Mesorhizobium shangrilense: one gene and its partner. The protein of the gene in region 1 binds, or shares a complex with, the protein of each later gene. Links are inferred from orthologs where the notes say so. Each region holds a gene or a part of one and is shown on either strand. Other genes may lie near its edges.

Evidence for each region. Proteins that work in one complex are often made in the same cells at the same time.
Region 2: the proteins of PD284_RS07270 (region 1) and dapF are in contact, whole or in part, in a solved structure (PDB 5YGU), measured with the Escherichia coli proteins. The link is inferred for Mesorhizobium shangrilense from one-to-one orthologs.

The regions. Positions count from the first base shown.
Region 1 is NZ_JAQGPN010000001.1:1,470,493-1,473,360, reverse strand. What follows is about bases 71-2,866. They hold PD284_RS07270 (RNA pyrophosphohydrolase), read right to left. Parts: upstream 1,839-2,866; coding sequence 1,302-1,838; downstream 71-1,301. Other genes in these bases: PD284_RS07265 (divergent polysaccharide deacetylase family protein), read right to left, coding at 1,846-2,866; PD284_RS07275 (sensor histidine kinase), read left to right, coding at 379-1,287; PD284_RS07280 (DUF1328 domain-containing protein), read left to right, coding at 71-76. Outside these bases: more of PD284_RS07280, read left to right, coding at 1-70; more of PD284_RS07265, read right to left, coding at 2,867-2,868. UniProt on the Escherichia coli protein: Master regulator of 5'-end-dependent mRNA decay.
Region 2 is NZ_JAQGPN010000001.1:1,061,500-1,064,446, reverse strand. What follows is about bases 23-2,897. They hold dapF (diaminopimelate epimerase), read left to right. Parts: upstream 23-956; coding sequence 957-1,838; downstream 1,839-2,897. Other genes in these bases: mtaB (tRNA (N(6)-L-threonylcarbamoyladenosine(37)-C(2))-methylthiotransferase MtaB), read left to right, coding at 1,838-2,897; PD284_RS05215 (DUF1328 family protein), read left to right, coding at 724-885; PD284_RS05220 (AprI/Inh family metalloprotease inhibitor), read right to left, coding at 23-462. In the rest of the region: more of PD284_RS05220, read right to left, coding at 1-22; more of mtaB, read left to right, coding at 2,898-2,947. UniProt on the Escherichia coli protein: Involved in the succinylase branch of the L-lysine biosynthesis and in the biosynthesis of the pentapeptide incorporated in the peptidoglycan moiety. Catalyzes the stereoinversion of LL-2,6-diaminopimelate (L,L-DAP) to meso-diaminopimelate (meso-DAP).

The DNA of each region.
Region 1 (2,868 bases):
CCAGATACTGTTCTTCATCTTCCTGGCCTTCCTGGTGATTTCTCTCATCGCCGGACTTTTCAGGCGGGCTTCGTAACAGTCCCGGCCGAAAGGCCGGGCTTCGAAACCGGGAGCCGCACCCCTCAACCGGCTTTCGGTGGCCGCCGGGCTCGTGATTCTTCGGAATCCGTCGCCCGGCGGAACTTTTTCAGGGTGAGCCTTTTTGCCAATGGGAGGAACGGGCGCCCTCCGTCGACGTTCAGCCGCAGAAGTTCAGAGTGGTCAGAGATGACGGACGAACGATCGCGCACATCAGTCCAGAATCCCGGCGCCGGACTCCGGCGCGGGCCTGCATTCTCCAGGAGCCTAAGGCGGGCAATCTCCAACGCTGACGTTTCGGTGCTTTACCAGGACGTCGCCGGCAACGAGATGTGGTCGCTCAACGTCCCCTCACCGTGGTCGCGAAATCCCTTCTCGGGGACCGAGGACAGCAAGCTGCTCGGGCCGGAAGGCCGTCGGCAGCTGGCTGACGCCCGAACGGGAGTCCTGACGACCGGCGAACAGCAGGCCGTCGAACTGCAACTGCGGACGAACGATGGAGTACGTTGCTTCGTTGTCTGGATCGACGCAGACCGTGACGAGCAGAACCGCACGGTCGGGCTGGTCACCACTTCGGTAGAAACCACCGACCAGAGGCGCCGCGAGCAGACCCTGCGGGCGCTGCTGCGCGAAGTGAGCCACCGGTCGAAGAACCTGCTTGCGATCATCCTCAGCATTGCCAGCCAGACAAGCCGCTATTCAGAGACGATCGACACCTTCGTGGCTCGCTTCCGCGGTCGAATTCAATCGCTCGCCTCGTCGCAGGATCTTGTGACGTTGTCGAACTGGCGGGGCGCCGACCTCCAGCAACTCGCCAAGAATCAGGTCGGTCGCTACTGCACGGATCCGCGGCAGAACATCCGGATGAAGGGCGAAAGCCCCTACCTCAACCCCAATGCGACGCTTTATATCGGCCTTGCCTTGCATGAGCTGGCCGTCAATTCCGTCAGCTACGGCGCCCTGGCGCATCTCGACGGCCATATCGACATCGAGGTCGTCCTCGCCCACAAGGGCGAACGCTCCGGCCTCGAGATCATCTGGAAGGAACGAATTTCGCCGGCCCGGCCGGCAGATGAAAAGCGCTTCGGAAGCGTGGCGCTCGAGCGCGTCGTCCCGGCTGCCCTTGACGGCAGCGCAACGCTCGACCTGGCGAGCGGCCGCGTTTCCTACCGGCTTTTCGTTCCGGAGGCCAACTACGAGATCGTGTAGTCCCGGACCGTGCGTCAGCGCGGCGTCCCAGCAGTCAGATGAACAAATTCGGCGACGACCTGCTCATACACCGCGCGCTTGAAAGGTACGATCAAGCCGGGAAGATCGTTCATTTCGGTCCAGGCCCAGTTGTCGAATTCCGGCTTGTGTCCACCGGGCGGCGGATCGATCTGGATCTCGCCCTCGTCGCCCTCGAAGCGGAACGCGAACCACTTCTGGGTCTGTCCGCGATACCTGCCCTTGAACGCCACACCCACGAGATGCGCCGGAAGGTCGTAATTTATCCATCGCGCAGCCTCGCCGATCAGCGCGACCGAGCGCATGCCGGTTTCCTCGTATAGCTCGCGCCGTGCCGCCTCGAGCGGATCCTCACCGTCATCGATGCCGCCCTGGGGCATCTGCCATCGCATCTCGGTGTTTTCGAACTCGCTGTCCGGTTCGGCGATGCGCCGCCCGCACCAGACCAGTCCCTGGCTGTTCAGCACCATGATGCCGACGCAGGGGCGATAGGGCAGGCTCTCGGGATCGATCCTCTTCCGGGACTTTGTCATGGCGGAATCAGCCTTGCTCGGGGTCGGTCGCCACCGCGGAAACGGGGACGATCTCGATCCCGCGCTTCTTTGCCTCGGCAACCCAGGACGTCACCGCAGCGACAGTGTCCTCGAATGCGGAGCCGACGCCAAGGGCAAAGCCTTGCGCACGGGCGATCCGCTCCAGTTCATCGAGTTTTTTCAGGATCGAGCCGCGGTCGCGCGCGCCGTCGATCGTCGTATCGGCGGCGGCAAATGGAACGCGGTTCTTGAGTGCGAGGTCAGCCGCCGTGCTGCGCGCCGAGGTGCCGTCGTCGAGGTAGAGAAGCCCACGCTCGCCAAGCTCCTCCATCAGCGGCTCCATGGCGCTCTGATCGGCGACGAAGCGTGCGCCCATATAGTTCATGATGCCAGTATAATTGGTGGTCCGCGCCAGCGACGCGTGAAGTTTGCGGGCGTTCTCGTCCGCGTCTGCCGCCACGGTCAGCGTGTTGCGGCCCGGATCGACATTCGGATAGTCGAAGGGCTCCAGCGGCACCTGCATCACGAGTTCATGCCCCTTCCTACGCGCCGCCTGCATCCATCGGTCGAGGCTGTTGCCTTGCGGAGCGAACGCCAGCGTCACCTCCCCCGGCAGTTGCTCGATGGCAGCCTGCGTCCCTGTCTGCGACAATCCCAGCCCGCCGATGACGATCGCCACCCGGGCGCCTCGCGCGCCTGACCAGGCACGCGCATAGACGTCGAACGGACGCCGTCCGTCGGCGGCGCGCACCGGGAGCGCGCCAGCCTCGGACTGTGACAAGAGCGCCCGGTCCGGCAGGTGGGCGACCCGCAGATCCTGCCCCATGGCGGATGGATCGCGGATGACAATGACTCCTTGCCCGCTACTCTCGGCCGCGTCGGGAGGCGATACCCTGATGATAGAGGGACCGTCTTGGACGTCCTCCCTGGTGACGCGACCGGCTGCAGCTTCACCCGCTTTTTTGGGAGGAGCCGCAGCTGCGCCCGGCGCTGCGGAGGGTTCCTTGGCCTCCGGCGTGGCGATCGCGAC
Region 2 (2,947 bases), 410 kb from region 1 along the record:
CGGGCCGGAGGAGTAGAGGCGCGCCAGCGTGCCGCCGCTCTCGTCGAAGAGGGTCAGCTGCTTGCCGGCGACGTTCCACGACTTCACCCCGTCGATCGGTGCCGGACAGCGCAATGGACCGGCGCGGAAACCCTGGCCGAACTTGGTCTGCGGCGTCGCCACCTTGCAGGTCTGGCCCGAAACCGAGGCGTTCCAGACGCCGGCGACGCTGCCGGCCGTCAGGTCCGGCGCATTCGCGTCGGGCTGCGGAAGCGCGGCCACCTGCGTTTCGGGCGCAGCGGGGAAGCCGCCCGGCTGCGGCGCGGCGGGCGGCGGCAGCTGCTGGCTGGTGACTTGTCCGGAGGGAGCCGCAGGCAGAGGAGCCGGCTGCGTGTTCTCCGACCCGAAGCGCGAGCTCGTGCAGCCGCTCACGGCCAGCGCAGCGAGTGCGACCGCAATCACTGCGGTTCTCGAAATCAACATCAAGTCCTCCGTCGGCAGGGTATCGGTTCGCGCGGGATCATCACGCGCAGTCAAGGCGTTGAACTTGGCAAAATTGCAACTCCATATGATTAAAATACGGTTAGTCCCGCGCGTCTGTTGCATATTTGCTGCAATTTTTCGGTGTCCTGCGCGTCCTTTTCGCCTTCCGGCGGACGGGCAGCCCCTCGCCGGCGGAGGCTGGAACCCTGCAGAGCCCGAGGGCGTTCCACCGCGACGACAAGCGCCTGGAACCCCGTATCGATGATCAAATGGATACTCATACTCCTGATTGCAGCCGCCGTGCTCAGCCTGCTCGGCTTCCACCAGCTGGCCGGCGTCGCCGCAACCGGCGCGAAGCTGCTGATTGCGATCGTGCTCATTCTTTTCCTGCTGGTCGTGCTCGGCCTGATCGCCGTCGCCTAGCCGCCCCGCACTGGTAATTCGCGGTCGTTTCCGCCATATAGGCCGAAAATACAACGGAGAGCCTCGCGGCAATGGTGGCGCGCGCCCAATTCGCCAAGATGAACGGGCTCGGCAATGAGATCATCGTTGCCGACATGCGGGGCCGTGCGGATCGCGTCGCGCCCGCGGCGGCGATCGCGCTCAACGCCGATCCGGCCACGAATTTCGACCAGATCATGGCGATCCACGATCCGAAGACGCCTGGAACGGCCTATTTCGTCGAGATCCTGAACTCGGACGGCTCCAGTGCGCAGGCCTGCGGCAACGGCATGCGCTGCGTGGTTCAGGCGCTGGCCGCGGACACCGGCCAGAAGGTGTTCACCTTCGAGACTGTCGCGGGCATCCTCAATGCCGAGGAACATGCGGACGGCACGATCTCCGTCGACCTCGGCAAGCCGCGCTTCGGCTGGCAGGACATCCCGCTGGCAGAGGAATTCCGCGACACGCGCGCCATCGAACTGCAGATCGGCCCGATCGACGCGCCCGTGCTGCATTCGCCGTCGGTCGTCTCGATGGGCAATCCGCACGCCATCTTCTGGGTCGACGAGGACGTCTGGTCCTACGATCTCGACAAGTTCGGGCCGCTGCTGGAAAACCATCCGATCTTCCCCGAACGCGCCAACATCACCATCGCGCAGGTGACGTCGCCCGACAGCATGGTCATCCGCACGTGGGAGCGTGGGGCCGGCCTCACCAGGGCCTGCGGCTCCGCCGCCTGCGCTGCCGCAGTCGCCGGCGCGCGGACGGGCCGCACGAGCCGCACCGTCCGGCCCACCGCTCCAGGCGGAGAGCTGACCGTCGAATGGCGCGCCGACGACCACGTTGTCCTGACCGGCCCGGCCGAATGGGAGTTTTCGGGCACGTTCGATCCCGCGACCGGAACCTGGGCGCGCGAGACGGAGAGCGCCGCGTGATGTCCGCGCAAGGCAAGGGCATCGACATCGTCACCTTCGGCTGCCGGCTCAACACCTACGAGTCGGAGGTGATGCGGCGCGAGGCGGAGGCCGCCGGCCTCGCCACGCTCAAGGACGGCGCCGTCATCTTCAACACCTGTGCCGTCACGGCAGAGGCGGTGCGGCAGGCCAAGCAGTCGATCCGCAAGGCGCGCCGCGAAAACCCCCAGGCGCGCATCATCGTGACCGGTTGCGCCGCCCAGACCGATCCTGCCGCCTTCGTCGAGATGGACGAGGTCGACCTCGTGCTCGGCAACGAGGAAAAGCTCAAGGCCAATTCCTACCGCGCGTTGCCGGACTTCGGCGTCAACGACACCGAGAAGGCGCGCGTCAACGACATCTTTTCCGTGCGCGAGACCGCGTCGCACATGGTCGACGCCATTGAGGGCCGCGCGCGGGCCTTCGTGCAGGTGCAGAACGGCTGCGACCACCGCTGCACCTTCTGCATCATCCCCTACGGCCGCGGAAACTCCCGCTCGGTGCCGATGGGCGCTGTGGTGGAGCAGGTGAAGCGGCTGGCCGGCAACGGCTATGCGGAGGTGGTGCTGACCGGGGTCGACATGACCAGCTACGGCGCCGACCTGCCCGGCGCGCCGAAGCTCGGGCGGCTGGTGCGCACCATCCTGCGCCAGGTTCCCGACGTGAAGCGGCTGCGCCTCTCCTCCATCGATTCCATCGAGGCGGACGACGACCTGCTCGACTGCATCGCCACCGAAAAACGGCTGATGCCGCACCTGCACCTCTCGCTGCAGGCCGGCGACGACATGATCCTGAAGCGCATGAAGCGGCGGCATCTGCGCGACGATTCCATCCGCTTCTGCGAGGACGTCCGCAGGCTGCGCCCCGACATCGTCTTCGGCGCCGACATCATCGCCGGTTTCCCGACGGAGACGGAGGCGATGTTCGCCAATTCGCTGAAGCTCGTCGAGGAATGCGGCCTGACGCATCTCCACGTCTTCCCGTTCAGCCCGCGCGAGGGAACGCCTGCGGCGAAGATGCCCCAGGTGGACCGCGGCGTGGTCAAGGAACGCGCCGCGCGCCTGCGCGCCGCCGGTGACGCGGCCTACGCC